Regions from separate parts of the Pararhizobium sp. DWP3-4 genome, predicted to be linked through region 4. Evidence: riboswitches for the same ligand, from Rfam matches in the RefSeq annotation. Region 4 holds a riboswitch; each other region holds the start of a gene.
What was found. Region 4 has a riboswitch for cobalamin ahead of cobU (bifunctional adenosylcobinamide kinase/adenosylcobinamide-phosphate guanylyltransferase). Riboswitches for the same ligand answer to the same signal wherever they lie in the genome.
Positions count from the first base shown of each region.

Region 1: it holds a riboswitch for cobalamin, as region 4 does, so the genes downstream of both, nrdH (glutaredoxin-like protein NrdH) here and cobU (bifunctional adenosylcobinamide kinase/adenosylcobinamide-phosphate guanylyltransferase) in region 4, are expected to answer to the same signal.
Region 2: it holds a riboswitch for cobalamin, as region 4 does, so the genes downstream of both, ACP7E6_RS02250 (CbtB domain-containing protein) here and cobU (bifunctional adenosylcobinamide kinase/adenosylcobinamide-phosphate guanylyltransferase) in region 4, are expected to answer to the same signal.
Region 3: it holds a riboswitch for cobalamin, as region 4 does, so the genes downstream of both, ACP7E6_RS06260 (aromatic ring-hydroxylating oxygenase subunit alpha) here and cobU (bifunctional adenosylcobinamide kinase/adenosylcobinamide-phosphate guanylyltransferase) in region 4, are expected to answer to the same signal.

Region 1 is NZ_JAFCXF010000024.1:8,251-13,046, forward strand. It holds gene nrdE (class 1b ribonucleoside-diphosphate reductase subunit alpha) at 1-1,558, opposite strand, end outside; gene nrdI (class Ib ribonucleoside-diphosphate reductase assembly flavoprotein NrdI) at 1,528-1,944, opposite strand; gene nrdH (glutaredoxin-like protein NrdH) at 1,973-2,194, opposite strand; cobalamin riboswitch at 2,450-2,672, opposite strand; gene ACP7E6_RS28240 (multidrug effflux MFS transporter) at 3,014-4,213, opposite strand; gene ACP7E6_RS28245 (TetR/AcrR family transcriptional regulator) at 4,448-4,796, shown strand, end outside.
Region 2 is NZ_JAFCXF010000001.1:465,495-470,290, reverse strand. It holds gene ACP7E6_RS02260 (LysR family transcriptional regulator) at 1-220, shown strand, start outside; gene ACP7E6_RS02255 (bifunctional diguanylate cyclase/phosphodiesterase) at 247-2,013, opposite strand; cobalamin riboswitch at 2,279-2,548, shown strand; gene ACP7E6_RS02250 (CbtB domain-containing protein) at 2,596-2,772, shown strand; gene ACP7E6_RS02245 (CbtA family protein) at 2,966-3,739, shown strand; gene ACP7E6_RS02240 (IucA/IucC family C-terminal-domain containing protein) at 3,785-4,642, opposite strand; gene ACP7E6_RS02235 (glucoamylase family protein) at 4,679-4,796, opposite strand, start outside.
Region 3 is NZ_JAFCXF010000002.1:220,193-224,988, reverse strand. It holds gene ACP7E6_RS06275 (L-threonylcarbamoyladenylate synthase) at 1-400, opposite strand, end outside; gene ACP7E6_RS06270 (diguanylate cyclase domain-containing protein) at 638-1,699, shown strand; gene ACP7E6_RS06265 (DUF6656 family protein) at 1,700-2,305, opposite strand; cobalamin riboswitch at 2,659-2,857, shown strand; gene ACP7E6_RS06260 (aromatic ring-hydroxylating oxygenase subunit alpha) at 2,980-4,230, shown strand; gene ACP7E6_RS06255 (2Fe-2S iron-sulfur cluster-binding protein) at 4,232-4,796, shown strand, end outside.
Region 4 is NZ_JAFCXF010000001.1:748,358-753,153, reverse strand. It holds gene cobN (cobaltochelatase subunit CobN) at 1-285, opposite strand, end outside; gene cobW (cobalamin biosynthesis protein CobW) at 511-1,575, opposite strand; gene cobU (bifunctional adenosylcobinamide kinase/adenosylcobinamide-phosphate guanylyltransferase) at 1,579-2,103, opposite strand; cobalamin riboswitch at 2,278-2,673, opposite strand; gene ACP7E6_RS03525 (chloride channel protein) at 2,915-4,705, shown strand; gene ACP7E6_RS03520 (cobyric acid synthase) at 4,720-4,796, opposite strand, start outside.

The DNA of each region.
Region 1 (4,796 bases), on a different contig from region 4:
CGCGCTCGACGGCGATCCGGTTCGATGCCCGGATGGCGTGGTAGGTCACCGTGTAGAAATAGATGTTGGTGAAATCGACGCCTTCTTCCGAGCCGTAGTAAATGCGCTCGCGGGCGAGATAGCCGTGCAGGTTCATCTGGCCGAGACCGATGGCGTGGCTGTCGTCATTGCCCTTCTCGATCGACGGGACCGAGGAGATGTGGCTCATGTCGGACACGGCTGTCAGCGCCCGGATCGACGTTTCGATGGTCTTGCCGAAATCGGAACTGTCCATCGCCGCTGCGATATTCAGCGAGCCGAGATTGCAGGAAATGTCCTTGCCCATATGCTTGTAGGATAGGTCGTCATTATAGTCGCTGGCCTCGCTGACCTGCAGGATTTCCGAGCAGAGATTGCTCATGGTGATGCGGCCGGCGATCGGATTGGCCCGGTTCACCGTGTCTTCGAACATGATGTAGGGATAGCCGCTCTCGAACTGGATTTCGGCCAAAACCTGGAAGAATTCGCGGGCCTTGATCTTCTTCTTGGAAATGCGGGCATCGTCCGCCATCTCGCGGTACTTTTCCGTCACCGAGATTTCGGTGAACGGCACACCGTAGACGCGCTCCACGTCGTAGGGTGAAAACAGATACATGTCCTCGTTGTTCTTCGCCAGCTCGAAGGTGATATCGGGCACGACGACGCCGAGCGACAGCGTCTTGATGCGGATCTTCTCATCGGCATTTTCGCGCTTGGTATCGAGGAAGCGCATGATATCGGGGTGATGGGCGTTGAGATAGACGGCCCCTGCCCCCTGGCGGGCGCCAAGCTGGTTGGCATAGGAAAAACTGTCTTCCAGCAGCTTCATCACCGGAATGATACCGGACGACTGGTTTTCGATCTGCTTGATCGGGGCGCCGGCCTCGCGGATATTGGTCAGCGACAGGGCAACGCCGCCGCCGCGCTTGGACAGTTGCAGCGCCGAATTGATGCCGCGCGCGATCGATTCCATATTGTCCTCGACACGCAGAAGGAAGCACGACACGAGCTCGCCGCGCTGCTTCTTGCCGGCATTGAGGAAGGTCGGCGTCGCAGGCTGGAAGCGGCCGGAAATGATCTCGTCGACCATGTCTCGCGCTGTCGCTTCGTTGCCCTGCGCCAGCGCCAGCGCCACCATGCAGATACGGTCCTCGTAGCGCTCGAGATAGCGTTTTCCGTCGAATGTCTTCAGCGTGTAGCTGGTGTAATACTTGAAGGCGCCGAGGAAGGTCGGGAAACGGAACTTCTTGGCATAAGCGTGATCATAGAGGTCGCGCACGAAGTTGAACGAATACTGGTCGAGAACCTCGCGCTCGTAATAGCCCTCGGTCACCAGATAATCGAGTTTCTCCCGCAGATTATGGAAGAACACGGTGTTCTGGTTGACGTGCTGGAGGAAATACTGCTTCGCCGCCAGCCGGTCCTTGTCCAGCTGGATCCTGCCCTCGTCGTCATAGAGGTTCAGCATCGCGTTCAGCGCGTGATAGTCAATCGCGGTTTCCGTCGCCTTCAAAGGGCGTTCGAGCGTTGAGACGTCCAAAATCGTTCCAATCCATTGATGACATTGGCGACGTCCTCGTCCGTACCCAGAAGCTCGAACCTGTAGAGGTACGGCACCCGGCATTTATCCGAGATGACATTGCCCGCGAGACCGAACGTCTCGCCGAAATTGCTGTTGCCGGCGGCGATCACGCCCCGGATGAGGGATCGGTTGCCCGCATTGTTGAGAAAGCGGATCACCTGCTTGGGAACGGCGCCCCTGCCGTCATCGCCGCAATAGGTCGGCAAAATGAGGACGAAGGGCTCGCGCACGTCGGGCGTTTCGGCGCTGGTGCTGACGGGAATGCGGGCCGATTTCAGGCCGAGCTTGGCGACGAAGCGATGGGTATTTTCCGACAGGCTGGAATAATAGACGATCAGGCCCATCGCTTGTCCATCCGCACTCAGGCCGCGCTCAGGACAGCGCGCTGATCTTGTCAGGACGGAATCCAGCCCAATGGTCCTGGCCGGCGATCACCACCGGAACCTGCTGGTATCCGAGGCCGATGACCTTCGCGAAGGCGTCCTCGTCCTTGGAAATGTCGACGACCTGATAGTCGATGCCTTCACGATCGAGCGCACGATAGGTCGCTGTGCACTGGACGCAGGAAGGCTTGCTGTAGACGGTAATGTTCATGATGGTCCTCGTGGTCTGTGATGTTGCTGGCACACGAAAGGCTCCGAGCCGCTGCACGCGGATCCGATCGTGGGGTCTTGCATTGCGATACTTGCGGGAGGTTAGGCCTGTGCCGCCGATCCCGCATATCTTGGTCTGCGAATTCGATTGACTGACATGCCTTCACCCGGAGCCTTTTTGGCGGGCATCGGAAGAACGCAATCCAAAGCGGAATCATTCCGCTGCACATCACGCGACCTTCCGGGCACCCCGCCCGTGGACGTTTTGTTCAAGGCAGGTCTCCTGGCTTGCGGGTCGTGGCGTCCATTCCGTCTTCCCGAAGCCTGATGCTTCAGTGACTTGAAATGAAACAGACGCTCGCCGCTTACAGTTGCGGGGGCAGCTCCGGTTTTGCCCGGCCACAATGGCCAAGCGCACCGCATTCCCTCTTAGCCTCCCTACCTTGCGATTTGGAGGAACCTTTAACACTAGATATAGTATACGACAGGAAAATAACGTCAATGTGTAGACATCGGAAACATGCCTTGCGGTGCATATTTTTTGCGGCTTTGTGGATAATGGGGAGTTAATGCCCGCCACGGCAATCGGCTGTGGATAGTGGGGCAGCCGCCGGGGACAGCGGCCCCGGTTTCAGTTATGAGCCACGCGCGTGCCGCCGGGCGCCCGTCTGGACCGGCCGGGACCATGACGAGTTCGCCGCGCGCCGTCAGTTGCGGCTGCCCTCCAGCAATGTCTCCGACCAAAGCTCGACTGCGACCGTCACCAAACTCATGCCGGTCTCAACGATGTCTGCCACCACGTCGATGATCGAATCAACTATCACTCGGCAGCGGCAGCTGCACGGCGGCGGCCGATGGTGGCCTGGGTGAGCAGCAGCGCGCCGACGGCGCAGAGCGCGATGCCCATGGCCATCGGAACGGCCGTGCCGTCGAAGAACACCGAGGCGATCACCATGGCGACGGCGGCGGTGACGAAATGCAGCGTTCCCATCAGCGACGATGCCGTGCCTGCGATTTCGCCATGCTCCTCCAGCGCCAGCACAGCACTTGTCGGGATGACGAGGCCGAGGAAGCCGTAACCGACGAAGAGAAATGCGGCCATCACCGGCAGCTGATTGAAGCCGAGGCTCATGACGATGGCCATCGCCGCCATGGTCAGCGCGAAGGCTGCAACGGCGATGCGCATGACCCGAACGAGCCCAAACCGTTCGCCGAACCAGCCGGTCGCCTGCGATACCGCGAAGAACGACACGGCATTGATGGAGAAGGCAAAGCTGTATTGCGTCGGCGACAGGCCGTAATAGTCGATCAGCACGAAGGGCGAGTTGGCAAGATAGACGAGGAAGCTAGAAATGCCGAGGCCGCCGATGAAGGTCAGCGTCAGAAAATTCTTGTCCCTGAGCAGCAGGCCGTAGGCAGCCATGGCGCTGCGCAGGCCACTCCCGGCACGGTGCTCCCTCACGCGGGTTTCCTGCAATTGCGTCGCCAGCAGGATGAGGCCGATGAAGGCGGCGATCGTCACCGCCCAGAACACGCCGCGCCAGCCGTAGAACTCGATGACGGCACTGCCGGTCAGCGGCGCCAGGATCGGCGAGATGCTGAACACCAGCATCAACAGCGACATCAGCCGGGCGGCCTGCACGCCGGTATGCATGTCGCGAACGATGGCGCGCGGGATGACCATGCCGGCAGCTCCGCCGATCCCCTGCAGGAAGCGGAAGGCGATCAGCGTTTCGATATCGCTTGCCAATGCGCAGCCGATGCTGGCGAGCGCAAAGATGCCGATACCGATATAGAGCGGCGCCTTGCGGCCCCACATATCGGACAGGGGACCGTAGACCAGCTGCGCCACCGCAAAGGAGATGAAGAAGGCGAGCAGGCTCAGCTGTACGATATGGTTCTCGGCACCAAGATCCTGCCCGATCGAGGGCAGCGCCGGCAGGTACATGTCTATGGCAAACGGGCCGATGGCCGACAACAGGCCGAGGATGAGGGCAGTCCGGAAGAAGGAGGACGTCATGGGGGGCATCTTTCAGAAACGGCCGCACAAAACCGGGTCGGTCTGGCGCCGCGTTGCTCTCAGGAGTTTACCGTGATCGTTGCCAAGGGCGCGCGGTGCTTGAGAGGACGCCCACACGCTTGGCAAGCCGTGTCAATATTATTGGACAGAGCTGTAAAATTAGACACCATTGTCTAAAACGTCAAGAGGCATTATCTTCGGCCGATGAAAACCAATCATGACACAGTGCCGAAAATGTCCGTGCATAGCCAGCGCGGGCAATGTGCCAAGCGCAAGTCCATTCTGGAAGCCGCCGCCCAAGTCTTTTGCCGTCAAGGCTTTACCGGCGCCAGCATCGACGAGATCGCCGCCGAAGCCTGCGTCTCGCGTCAGACCGTCTACAACCACTATCGCGAAAAAGAGAACCTGTTCACCGCCGTGGTCGAGGACGTGATGGACCGGGCAAACGCCATGCTGTTCACCACTCTCTCAACCTTTCCCGAGAAGCCGGACAATCTCGAAGACGATCTCGTCGCCTTTGCCGTGCGCCTCAGCCACAATTGCATCTGCAACCAGGATGGAAAATTCCTGCGCAAGCTGGTCC
Region 2 (4,796 bases), 280 kb from region 4:
TGGACAGAATATCGCTATTACCGGTCTGCTTAAAACGCTGGGCGGCGCTGCCTATGTCACCTGTAGCACCGCCTTGCGGCTCGAACGCGAAGGCGCCGCCTTTCCGATCACAGACGCTCCCCATATTCAACAGGCAGTCTACGCCGCTACCAGCATCCGCACACGCCACGCACACCAGCACCGCCGCATCATTGGCGCCATGCAGGACCTGTTGATATAATGGGAAGCAGGAAACGTTTTACGCCGTCAGGACTGCGCAACGAGGCTCTGTTCCTGGTCCTGCATCAACCGAGCCAGCATATCGTCCGCCGGAACGGGATAGGCGATCGCATAGCCTTGCAGGATATCGCATCCAAGGCGCGTCAAAAGTTTGGCGTGCTCCAGCGTCTCGACGCCCTCGGCGATGACTTCGATGTGCAGCGCTTTGGCGATGTCGATGATGGAACGCAACAAACGCGTCTGTTCGCGTGATGTCGTGGTCGGCATCACCAGTTGCCGGTCGATTTTCATTCTTCGCGGTTTCAGCTTCACCAGCCCGATGATCGACGCGTGGCCGGAGCCGAAATCATCGATCTCGATGTCGATGCCCATGGCCTTCAAACCGGCCACATTGGAAAACACCTCATCCTCGCTATCGTCCAGAAAAATAGTTTCCAGCAATTCGAATGACAGCATATCCGGCTGAATATCCAGATGTTTTAATTGATCCATCAAAAGCGGATCCGACAGACGGGCGGCAGAAACGTTCACCGCGATACGCGGAACCTGCACACCCTGCCGCATCCAGGCCTGCCGATCCTTCAGCGCCGCTTTCAAAATTGCGGCGTCCAGATCGTCCAGCCGGCCAAGGCTGCCCGCAACCGTGATGAATTCGCCCGGCAGAATCATTCCGCGCTTTGGATGGCGCCACCGTGCCAGAACTTCCATTCCGACAATGCGCCGGGTCCGCGCATCGACCTGAGCCTGATAGTAGGGAATGAACTCCCCTTTCTCCAGTCCATGCGCCAATTGCCGGCCGACGCGCTGCTCGTTGTTGAGCTGCGCCTTCAAGTGCGCCGAAAACACCTCTACCCTACCCCGTCCCAATTTTTTGGCCCGTTGCAGCGCGATGTCGGATTCCGCCAGCAGGCTGGCGATATTACGGCCGCTGGCAGCCGCCACCCCCATCGACGCGCCGGTACGCAACACGTCGTCATTATGCCAGACAGATTGCTTCAATTGCTGCGCCAGTTGCTCAGCGCGGTGTTTAAGATCATCCAGGGCGGTAAAGTTTGCGATCAGAACCGCAAATTCGTCGCCGCTGACACGCGCGATGAACGAGTTCTTCGGCACGCCGGCTTCGATCCGCCTCGCACAGGATTTCAAAACGTCGTCTCCGGCTGCGTGGCCGGCGGTGTCGTTGATCTGCTTGAACCGGTCGAGACCGATATGCAGGATCGCCAGCTTCTCAAGGCCGGGCTCCCCGGCGAGTTCCGCCAATCGCCGGTCGAAGAACCGGCGATTGGGAAGTCCCGTTAGGTAATCGTGCTCGGCTGCATATTCGATCCGCTCCGTGGTTGCTTCCAGCGCGACAGCGCGCGCCTCGGCGATCGCCTTCTGCCGCCGCAGTTCGCGATTGAGCAGCACGTCAGCTGTGACATCCCATTCGGCTCCGATGAAGGTGATATGGCCGTCTTCCTCGAAACAATAGGCACGCGAACGCAGGTAGCGTGTTTCGCCATCTGGCAGAATGATCCGGTATTCCGAAGAGTAGACGTCCTTGGTCAAAATCGCCCGATCGAAGTCGGCTTGGGCTTGAGCAAAATCCTCGGGATGGATCGCGTTCATCCAGACTTCCGCCTTGACCCGCTTTTTGGTCTTGCCAGTCGCGTAGAGCCGGTGCATCTGCAGATCCCAGACGACTTCGTCTTTCTGGGTGTCGTGCTCCCACACACCGATCTGAGAAGCGTCAAGCGCAATTCCCAAGCGGCGAAGAATATTCTGGAATTCCTGTTCGGACCTCGCCGCGTTCATGGTTTTCTCTGTGGAGGATTCTTCGCGTATCAGCGCGGTTTTACCCTATGCCAAGGTTCCTAAAGAACTATTGTTCCATCATTTGAGAAGAGTATTTCCCATAAAAAACAACCACGGAGTGTTACCGCAAGGCAACCAGTTGCAACCAGGGAGAATTCGGCAATCCATTACATATCAGATTTAGATATTGTACTAAAAAAACAAGACAGACAATGCGTCATTGTAGGTCGCAGCGCTGAATTGACATGACCGGGGCGACGGCATAATCATCGTTGGATCAATTGGTTCCCTGGCGGCGAGGTGCTTTCGGGGAGTAAATGGGAACGTGACGGATGGACCCATTCTGGGCATCTTTATCACGGCCGACCCCGCGACTGTAGAGCGGTCAGAGTTTGTCATGCCGGTATGTGCAACCGGTAGAAACCACTGCGGCGACGGGCCCTTGGCCCCTGCCCCGGGAAGGTGAGACAAGCTCCTTGGCGCGAAAGCGCCTGACGCCGCGAGCCAGGAAACCTGCCGGTTGATGAGGGGCATGGTGCCCAATTGGTGGGATATTTCCCACGCGCCATCACGGAGGTTGTCATGGCTACGACTACAGTTTCAAGCGTTCCGCTTTCGCTCAACGACCGCATTACCACGGCTATTCTCGCCCTGTTGATCGGTGGCTTCCTGGTTTTCGGCGCCGGCCTTGCCAATTCGGCCGTGCTGCATGACACCGCCCACGACGTCCGCCATTCCTACGGCTTCCCGTGCCATTGATGTGAGCAGTGGAAGGCTTGAGGGCTTTCCACGCTCTATCGGTGAAACGGATGGTGGATTTCCTTTTGGAAATCGCGCGGCTGCGGGCTGCGCCCATGCTCTGGCATCGGGCGGTTTTTGCCGTGAGGAATTGAAACACGACAAGCGTTGAGCACTGACGAGAAATCGGCTCCGCTTGAATTTGGGGGTACAAATGATTGTCAAAACACTTCTGGCCGCATTGGTGGCTGGATTGATCGCGGGCGTCTTCATGACGGCGGCGCAGGAATTGCGGGTGGTCCCGCTCATCCTTCATGCCGAAGAATATGAGGTCAAGGAACCCGCTGCCGAACCGCCGGCGGCGACGGAAGGCCAGCAGCAGCATTCGTCGCTCAACCGCTCATCCGTGATCGGCGAGATGCTGTCGGCACTGTCGCCGGTCACGCCGGCCTATGCCCATGAGGGCGAGCATGAAGACGAGGGCGGCATCATGTTCGGCATGAGCCGGTTCTCCGGCACGCTTCTTGCCAATCTGGTGGCTGGCGCCGGCTTCGGCCTGTTGCTCGCGGGTGCCAGTCTCGTCTTCAACTATCCGATTACCTTGCGCAACGGCGCAGTGTGGGGCGCGTGCGGCTGGTTGACGGTTCATCTTCTGCCCGCCATCGGCCTGCCGCCGGAGTTGCCGGGCTTTCCGGCCGCCGATCTGCATGACCGGCAGATCTGGTGGATCGCAACCATCGTTCTCGCTGTCGCCGGGGTCTATCTCATCGTCCTGCGCGATGAAATCCTTGCAAAGATCATCGGGCTTGTCCTGATCGCCGCACCGCATGCCTATGGTGCGCCGCAGCCGTCTGATATTTCGAGCCCGGTTCCGGCCGTTCTCGGAGCGGAATTCGCGGTCGCCGCCTTGGCAACGACACTGGCATTCTGGATCGTGCTCGGCGTGATCTCCGGCTACCTGAACGACAAGCTTCTGAAATCGGCCTGAGCCTAAATCTTTGCCGCGCCGGCATTGCTTGCGCGGCAACGGCAATCAGAGGCCGCCGGTACGCTCGATATGGGCGTGCAGGCGGTCTCTTTGCGTCTTCGTATCGAGAAGAACGCAAACATCGCAGAAATCCCCGCCCTCTGTTCGATAGTAGAGACAGCAGCCGCTTCGCAGGCGGAACACGCGCTCGACCGCAACGCCATCGCAAACAGCCTCAACTCGCTGATAGCGCACGGCATTAGAGAAAAGCGGCGATCCCGTCCTATTGATGATGGCAAGTGCCGCAGCCATGGCGCGCTCCGCGTCGCCCAAGGCTGTACCAACCTCTAGGAAAGCGCCCGCAATGCCATCGGCCGCCAGCCGCCATTGTGCGACAGGAGAGAGGCCAGTGCATGCCTGGAGCGCGTCGATCACCGGAAGGACGCTTTCGACAAATAGATCGTGAAACAGTAGTGCCCGGTCGTCGCCACGCACAAAACGCTCGAAGCGAAAATGAAGACGGCTGATATCGGATGGACGCGTTTCCATCGGTGGAATGTGATCGTGCGGAACGACGGGCTCGAAACGGAACGCCAGGCGATCCGGGCTGAGGTCAGGAACGAGCACCGTCCGCAGATAGACCGCTGCAGCCGCGATGCTGAGATGATGGCTGTAGAAGGAAATGAGATGGGCGGCTCTGACGCGGTCATCCATGCCGGTGGCAAAACGGTTCTGATAGTCCAGCAGGCCGGCGACCATATCGCCATCACGACGCCATGCCTCGGTGACCGGCAGAAAATCGCCACCTTCTACCCCCAGCGATACGGCAACCTGCGGAAAATGCTCCGCCTGCCAGGCGATGGCGGCCTCCGCCTGCCCTCCATCGCCCTCGCAAAAACTGCTTGATTTTCGATTTTCATCCAAAGGGGCCACCCGTCATCGCATGGCAGCCCGTTTACCTTAAAGCCAGCCGCCAGAAAAGCCTGCCCGTCTGAGGCCGCGCCGTATAACCGGTGTTTCGCGCAGCATGTTCCAGTAAAGGCCTGTGCGATGGTTCTCGATCATCATCACCAACAGC
Region 3 (4,796 bases), on a different contig from region 4:
AGCGCTTGATGACCTCCCGTGAAAAACCGTCCGGCATGCGGATGCCCAGCGTATCGAGGCCGGCGGAGGCGAGCGGATGGACGCTGCTGTCCGGCTTGATCGGCAGGATCAGCGTCAGGGGTCCCGGCCAGAAGGCTTCGGCCAGCTTTCGCGATAGGGGATCGAAGGCGACATGGGCTTCCGCCATGGCGAAATCGGCGACATGGCAGATCAGCGGATTGAAGCGCGGACGGCCTTTCATTTCATAGATTCGGCTGATCGCGTCCGGATTGGTAGCGTCTGCCGCCAGCCCGTAGACCGTCTCTGTCGGGATCGCCACAGGCAGGCCTTCGCCAAGCGTTTCGCAGGCGGCCGCCAAGGCGCGGTCCGGCTCGGTCCGTGTGTCTATGATCAGCGCCATCAAACTTCCAAACGTCATGCGCCAGTCCTTAAAAACCCAGGCAGGCGCTCCGGCGTTTTCTTTACAGGGCGAAGCTGGACGTTGCCAAGCGCATTCGCTGGCGATGTGCAGGCTTGCGCCGATTGTGCCGTTTCGCCACAGCCGGAATTCGGGTTTCTTAAAATGCGACAGGTCCGGTTAGCAGCGGGGAAAGTTGCCCATGCTAGCTGTCGGATTCTGCACTCAGCCGGAGCCCTTATGGCCAACAAGAAATCCATGCCGAACGACCTTGCGCTGCGCATCGCCACCGCCATGCATCAGATGGGGATCGATGCCATCCCGAGGAATTACGAACTCGTCTACGAGGCTTATGGCGGGGCCAATCCGGACCTGGTTCGCGAGTTCATCGCGCTCGGCAAGTACAAGTCGCAATCGGCGCTTGATGAACTGGGCCGCAAATATCTGCCGCATCATCACGAGGCGAGCGTGCTGGCGCGATCGACGACGATCGTGCGCGACGAGATGAGCAATTTCATGAACCTCCTGTCGCGCGAAAAAGATCAGCTCGATGATTATGGCAAGCTGATCAGCGAGGCGACGAAAGCGCTGGTGGTGTCCGGTGACGCGAGCCAGGCGGCGCTTGCCAATTCCATCCAGGCGCTGAAGCGGGCCACCGAGCGGCAGGTGTCGCACAATGCCGAAATGGAACAAAGCGTCACGGCGCAATCGAGCGTCATTGCCGGCGTCCAGAAGGATCTTGCCGACTTCGAAGCGCGGAAATTTTCGGATGCAGTCACCGGGCTTGCCAATCGCCGCGCCTTCAACAAGGCGCTGGCCAAGGTCTATGCCGATCCGGATCTGCCGCTTGCCTGCGGCATCGCCATTGCCGAACCGGATACCAGCCGCCGCCTGTCGGGCGAACAGGCGGCGGCATTGGCCGAGCCGCTGGCCCGGCATATCGGCGGCATCATCCAGCAGGCGTTTCCGTCAAGCGAACTCGTGGCCCGTTTCGACGGCACCCGTTTCGGTTTTCTGGTCAATGCGGGCGAGGAGCGGGAGGTGGTGCGGCTTGTGGCGCTGTTGCGTTCGGCCTTGCGCGGCACGCATTTCACACATCCTAAAACCGGGCGCGATCTCGGCTGCGTGACGCTTTCGGTGGGCATCTGCATGTCGGATGATGCCAGCAACGCCTTCGATCTTGTCGGTACGGCGGAAAAGGCGCTTGCCAGGGCGCAGGGCAAGGGCGGCGACCAGACCATCGTTCATGGCGCAGAAGGCGAGCAGCCGCCCGGGCGCGATTGGCTGATCTACAAGCAGTGATCAGAGGCTGCCGATGATCTTGCGAAGCTGTTCGTTGCGGGCGCCGAGCAGAAGCACGTTCTTCAGGGCTTCCTTGGGGTCGCGGGTGCGAAACAACAGCCCGTTGTCATGCACAGCGCGATTGACCGTCAGCTTGCCGGCCTCGGCATCCATCTCGGTTGCCACAGCGAAATACATCCGCGAATAACCGAGTTTGATCTTCTCGAAAAAATGCTGGTCGTCGCCGATATCGGAAAAGAAATTGGCAATGTAGAACGACCAGCGGACATCCTCGAACTTGGCAAATTTCGTCCGCGCGGCCGTCACATGGCAGTAACCGAGATGCGGGCTATCGGCGAGCGTGCGGTGGAAAAGCAGTCTGGGAAACCGGATCGACCGATGGAAGCCGTTGATCCGCTCATGCGTCGCGGTACCGGCCGCTTCGAGCTTCTTGCCGGTGCGGGTGGCGACTTCCTGATGGGTCAGATAGCGTTTTTCTGTGGCACTCCATTCCTGCTGGTGCCGGTTGATCCGCCCTGTGCGCAGGAATTCGGTATAGATCGCCGCCTTCGGCGATGGAGCCGGCTTCTTGACTGCGGCGGCATCGAAATATCTCAAGTTTGACATCGGCCTGTACCAGAATGCGCGGAATGCAGACAAAGCACTCCGGGGCGTAATCGCTCATGAGATGAAGCTAACGTGTTATGGTTAATGCAGTCTTTCCAGGCATCAACCTTTTGCCGCGCAGTATGCACATGGCGGCGCCAGCACTGGTGCCGCGCGATGTCGCAAAGAGGCCGCTTCGCAGCCGATTGCCGAAGCGTTGCGCGGAAAACCGGCCTTTTGCTGAAAATTCAGCAGATCGCGTTGTTTATGCTTATAAAATAGCCACATGGGCCGAGGTCGCATGCAATCTGTTCCGTGTCGTCTTTCTGGAATCGGATGTCGTAAACTGGCGGCTGTTTTTCCGGGCGTGCGGATTAGATGAAGACACTCAAGGTGCCGTCTTTATAGGGAAGGGCGGAGAATTGGGAAGCCGGTCGAAATCCGGCGCTGCCCCCGCAACGGTGGTGGAGCGAAACCTCGGCAAAAGGCCACTGGAGAAATCCGGGAAGGCGCCGGGATCGTCCGCAAGGACAGCTCCAGAGCCCGGAAACCAGCCTTGTGATGAAATTGATATCTGGGTTGCGGCGGGCAGCCGGAAGGAGAACCACTGTAACCACGCGCTCTCCCGGCGCGCCGGCGGTTCCTTTCCTGTCTGCTGCAACGTTCAAAAAGTTGGCGAGCACAAGGAAATGACCATGGATCTCCGCAGCGAAGTCCTCCGCACATTGAAGAACCGGCGCGGCACGCACAGTCTCGAGCAGGCCTTCTACACCGATCCCGATCTCTACCGGCTCGATATGGAGGAAATCTGGTACAAGGACTGGCTGTTCATCGGTCATGAGTGCGAAATCCCGAAATCCGGCAATTATTTCACCGTGCAGGTCGGCGAATATCCGGTCGTCATCGTCCGCGATCGCACAGGCACCGTGCGGGCGCTGCACAATTCCTGCCGCCATCGCGGCTCGCGCGTCTGCGCCGGTGCCAAGGGCTCGTCCGCCAAGCTTGTCTGTCCCTATCACCAGTGGACCTACGAGCTGGATGGCAAGCTTTTGTTCGCCCGCCAGATGGGCGAGGATTTCGACAAGAACCAGCATGGTCTGAAACCGATCCACTGCGAAACCATCGGCGGCTATATCTTTATCTGCCTGGCCGAAGAGGCGATGGATTTCCAACCGGTGCGCGACATGGTCTCGTCCTATCTGACGCCGCACAATCTAAAAGACACCAAGGTCGCCTTCGAAAGCACCATCATCGAAAAGGGCAACTGGAAGCTCGTCTGGGAAAACAACCGGGAATGCTACCACTGCGCCGCCAACCACCCCGAACTTTGCCGCACCTATCCGGAAGCACCGACGGCAACCGGCGTGCAGGGCGCCAAGGACGATCCGGTCATCGCCGCCCATTGGGCACATTGCGAAGCCTCGGGCCTGCCGAGCGAGTTCAAGATCGATCACAAGGGCCAGTTCCGCGTCGCCCGCATGCCGCTGATCGAGGGCGCTGAAAGCTACACCATGTCCGGCAAACGCGCCGTCAAGCGCCAGCTGTCCGACGATGTCAGCCAGAGCCATATCGGCACGCTGCTCTTGTTCCACTATCCGTCGACCTGGAACCATGTACTGGCCGACCACGCCATCACCTTCCGCGTCCTGCCGCTTGGGCCCGAACTGACGCAGGTCACGACGAAGTGGCTGGTGCACAAGGATGCCGTCGAGGGCGTCGATTACAGCATCGACGAGCTGACGCATGTCTGGACCGAGACCAACGACCAGGACCGCCAGATCGTCGAGGAAAACGCCTTCGGCATCCGCTCGCTCGCCTATCAGCCCGGTCCCTATTCGCCGGAACACGAAGGCGGCGTGATGCAGTTCGTCGAATGGTACACCAACTTCCTGGCGGACCGCCTGCAGGGCAGCTCCATCTCCACCCCTCTGGTTCGGGTCGCCTGACATGACGATTGCCTCATCCTTCCGGCACTTTGACGAGTTGCAGCCGTTCAACGACCGGCAGCAGCTCCTGGAATGCATCTCCGTCACCGCCGAAGGGCCGGACGTGATGACGTTCGGCTTCAAGGCCGACAAGGACAGCTGGTTCCGCTATCTGCCGGGCCAGTTCGTCACGCTGGAACTGCCGGTCAAGGCGGACGATCCGGTGATGCGCACGTACACTTTGTCCTCGACGCCGTCGCGGCCGTTTTCGGTCGCCGTCACCGTCAAGGCGCAGGCGTCGAGCATCGGCACCCGCTGGATGTTCGAAACCCTCAAGCCGGGCATGAAGCTGAAGGCCTTCGGACCGCTCGGCGACTTCTCGTTCGTGCGTCATCCCGGCGAAAAATACCTGTTCATCTCGGCCGGGTCCGGCATCACGCCGATGATGTCGATGACCCGCTGGATGGCCGATTGCGCGCCGCAGACGGACGTCTCTTTTCTGTCCTGCGCCCGCCAGCCGGATGATCTCTTGTTCCGCGACGAGCTGGAGAACATTTCCCGCAATATGCCGAACCTCAATCTCGGCT
Region 4 (4,796 bases):
CACATAGTGGAAATAGCTGGCGCCGCCGAGCGGGCGAACGATGATCAGCCTGGCATGCCGGGCGGTGCGCTCGACATAGGTATCGACCGACATCGGGTGCTTGAGCGTCAGAAGGCTTGCCACCCGCAGGCTCGACTTTCCTCCACGCGTGCGGTGCGCGCCAGCAATCGACGAAAGCTCGGTATCGGCTGCCGACAGGAACAGAATATCGGCTGGTGATTGACCGAGATCGATCGCCTCCTCGCCGTCGGTAATCGTGCCTTTCTGGGCTAGGAGGAGATGCATGCATTGTCTCCCGTGCTGGATAAGGAAGTCCCCTCCCCAACCCCTGCACACAAGGGGGCGGGGCTTATCTGCCGAACCCTTATGCCAAACCCGGTAACCTCATCCAAGAAGCGTACTCCGAACGGTTCAAACAGCCACGAAAGGCGCGGCAAACGCAGTCCAAGCCCCTCCCCCTTGTGGGGAGGGGTTGGGGAGGGGTTATGGTCTCGCCCGGTCAAAGCGCCCTCAAACCGCCGCAGCGATCGCGGCACGCACGGCGGCTTCATCCATGTCGTGGAGGCCGATGACGACCAGGCGGGTGCGGCGCACTTCGCCGGCAGCCCAGGGGCGGTCGAAATACTGGTCGATGCGGGCGCCGACGCCCTGGATCAAAAGGCGCATCGGCTTGCCGGGGATATCGGCAAAGCCCTTTAGACGCAGCACGTCATGCGCGGCAATGATCGGCTTCAGCTTTTCGATGAAGGCGGCCGGATCGGCAATCGAACCCAGTTCGACGACGAAGCTGTCGAATTCGTCATGGCTGTGCTCCTCGCCGGCCTCGTGCTCCATCTCGTGATGGGACCTGCGGTTGCCGATATCGCTTTCGGTGCCGACGCCGAGGCCGAGCAGGACGGCGGCGGAAACCTCGCCGTTCTTCGCTTCGATCATCGCCGGCTTGCGGCTGGTGCGTGACGCAACCTCGTTGCGGACAAAGGCAAGGCCGGTCGAATCGAGCAGGTCGGTTTTGTTGAGAATGATCAGGTCGGCAGCGGTGAGCTGGTCTTCGAACAGTTCCTCGATCGGGCTTTCATGATCGAGATTGTCGTCGTTGACGCGCAAGGCATCGACCTTTTCATGATCGTCGGCAAAGCGTCCGGCAGCGACGGCGGCACTATCGACCACTGTGATGACGCCATCGACGGTCACCTGCGTGCGGATATCCGGCCAGTTGAAGGCGGCGATCAGCGGCTGTGGCAGCGCCAGACCGGACGTTTCGATGATGATATGGTCCGGGCGGTTTTCACGCTCGAGCAGCTTCGTCATCGTCGGGATGAAATCGTCGGCGACGGTGCAGCAGATGCAGCCATTGGTCAGCTCGATGATGTCATCCTCGCTGCAGGCTTCGGCGCCGCAGCCCTTCAGCACGTCGCCATCGACACCGAGATCGCCGAATTCGTTGATGATCAGCGCGATGCGCCGGCCGCCGGCATTCTGCAGGATGTTGCGAATCATCGTCGTCTTGCCGGCACCGAGAAAGCCGGTGATAACGGTGGCTGGGATCTTGCCGTGGGCGGCTTTTTCAACGGTCATGGATCAACCCTTCATTTTCAGCGGCAATCCAGCCGCGATAAAATAGACGTCTGCGGAAATCTCCGCAATGATCTGGTGCAGCCGGCCGGCATGGTCGCGAAAGTCGCGCGCCATCCGGTTCTCCGGCACGATGCCCAGCCCGACTTCGTTCGAGACGAAGACCAGCTTGGCCTTGGCCAGCGGCACATAGGCCGCAAGCCGTTCAAATTCCGCCGCGATATCCCGATGCTCCATCATCAGATTGGTGACCCAGAGCGTCAGGCAATCGATCAGAACGATGCGATCAGGCGCATCGATCGCCTTCAGGCAGCCGGCAAGGTCGAGCGGCTCTTCATGGGTCTGCCAATCGGCGCCGCGGCGATCGCGATGCTCGCAAATCCTTGCCTGCATCTCGTCGTCCCAGGCCCTTCCGGTCGCGACGTAATGCATGCGCAGACCCGACGCCGTCACGAGTTTTTCGGCGAAAGCGGATTTTCCGGAACGGGCGCCGCCCAGAACCAGCACGCTGCCTGACAGTATCGATGTCATGAAAAGATCCTGGCCTCAGCGCGCGCCGGAAAGGACAGGAACCCTTGGGTCACGCAAAGCGGCATTCGCGGCAACGCGAAACAGGCCGTTCCGGGAACGGGATAATAAAGCCATGACAACCTCCGTGCTGGCGTCGGGAGTATCTCTCCCTGGATTGGGCGAGCCCTATCGAAGACGGGGCCCTTGAGGATGGCAGGTCTCCTGGCTCACGGCGCCACGCCCCAAAAGGGACGAACGGGCCCGCCTCGCCTTCCCGGAGTTTTTGCGCCAGATTGCGTCACCGCAACCGACTGATATCACGAAGAGGTGGACGATTCGTAGATTTAGAGGCGTCCGGCCCCGGCAGATCGTGATGCTACTCCAGTGGCTTTTCCGGTTGGGCCGATCCTTACCGCTGCCGCGAATGCGGACAGTCCGGAAACATCGGCTTTCCCGGATGGCGAACCCTGACCGTTCTACAGTCGCGGGGTCGGCTGCGATAAGGACGCCCGGTCTGGGTCCGGCCCGTCGCATTCCCATTTACTCCCAACATGCAACGGCATATCGGGAACCATCCAATGACCGATGATTAGGCGCTCGCCTGGATCAAGTCAATTGCGGCACTCTCTCGCCGCCATGGTTTGGCCCGGCCTCGGCAAGACTAAGCTTGATCTCCCAGACCATGCCTTCTAGAGCAATTCCAGCGGAAGTGCGCAGCGGTTTTGCGTCCGAAATTGCGTAGAAAAAAAGACAGGCGGTTTTCGCAATTCGAAGCAAAGCGGAAATGCCCACGACGGCGCAGAGACAGGATGGCCAGGCAATGAAGCTGAAGATGATTCCGAAACTTAACCTGCGGCGGCTCGGCTATCTCTCGCTGCTTTTCGATCTCGGGCGGATGCGGGCCTTTGCGCGGCGGAGCGAACTCGGCCTGGTCGTCGCGGGCATGATCGTCGGTGTTACGTCGGGTCTTGCCGTCACCGCGATGAGCATCATATCCAGCCGCCTGCACAGCCTGATTTTCGGTATTGCCGATGATGAAAGGCTGAGTTCCAGCAATCTGCAGGGCGAAATTTCCGTATTGATCGCGCCGGTGGCCGGTGGGATCATTCTCGGCCTGGTGATGGTGCTTCTGGCATCCTGGCGCAAGAAGCCGATGGTCGATCCGATCGAGGCCAACGCCCTGCATGGCGGCCGTCTCTCGCTCACCGACAGCATCGTCGTCGCGATACAGAACCTGATCTCCAACGGCTTTGGCGCCTCCGTCGGGCTCGAGGCCGGTTACACGCAGCTGGCATCCGGCATCGCCTCCAAGCTCGGCATCTCGCTGCAGCTTCGCCGCTCGGATCTGCGCACCCTGGTCGGTTGCGGCGCTGCCGGCGCCATCGCCGCCGCGTTCAATGCGCCGCTGACCGGTGCCTTCTATGCCTTCGAGCTGATCATCGGCACCTATACGATCGTGTCGCTGACGCCGGTCGTCGTTTCCGCCCTGATCGCCAATCTCGTGGCCAGATGGCTGTATGCGGGCGATTTCACCATCGATGTCGGCCAGTTCGGCGCCGTCGTCCCGGCCGACTATCTGCCGGCATTGCTGCTCGGCTGCTTCTGCGCTGCCATGGGCATCCTCTTGATGAAGGGCGTCTCGCTGATCGAGGGGCTTGCCCGACGCAGTTTTATCCCCGCTCCCGCGCGCCCGGCGCTCGGCGGCATCGTCGTCGGCCTTCTGGCACTGGTGTCGCCCCAGGTGCTGTCGGCCGGTCACGGTGCCCTGCATCTCAATCTCGCCAGTTCGCCCGCAATCCCGATGCTGATCGGCCTGTTCCTGATGAAATCCCTCGCCTCGGCGGTCTCGATCGGTTCCGGCTTTCGCGGCGGCCTGTTCTTTGCGTCGCTGTTCATGGGCGCGCTGCTCGGCAAGCTGTTTGCCTTTTCCGCGCCCTACGTCTTTGCCCAGGCAACGCTGACGCCGGTCATCTATGCGGTCGTCGGCATGAGTTCGCTGGCGGTTGCCATTATCGGCGGACCGTTGACGATGACGTTCCTGGCGCTGGAAATCACCGGCGACTTCCCGATCACCGTCCTTGTTCTGGCGGCCGTGATCACCTCCTCGCTCGTTGTGCGCACCACCTTCGGCTACTCGTTCGCCACCTGGCGTTTTCACCTGCGCGGCGAGAGCATCCGCAGTGCTCATGATGTTGGCTGGATCCGGAACCTCACCGTCGGCCGCCTTATGCGTACAGATGTCCGTACAATCGATGCGCAGGCAACGCTGGAGGATTTCCGGAGAGATTTTCCGCTTGGATCGACACAACGGGTCGTCGTCGTCGATGGCGCAAAATATGCAGGCATCATCCAGGTGCCGGAAGTCTATGCCAGCCCCATCGAAGCCAGCGAGGAAAAGCAGGACCTTTCCGGCTTCATCCGCCTTCCCAACGATTTCCTGCAGCCAAACATGAACGCCAAGCAGGCAGCCGCCTTGTTCGACACCACGGAGAGCGATGGGCTGGCCGTAGTCAACAATCTCATCGAACGGCGCGTCGTCGGCCTGTTGACGGAAAGCCATACGCTGCGACGCTACAGCGAAGAGCTTGACCGCAGACGCCGCGAGGCATCCGGAGAAATCTGAAGGGTTCGCCCCGCTCAGGACATCAGGCTGTCGAGCCATCGCGGCTCAAGCACCGCTTCCAGCTCGGCTGCGACATCGTCGATCGCACGGT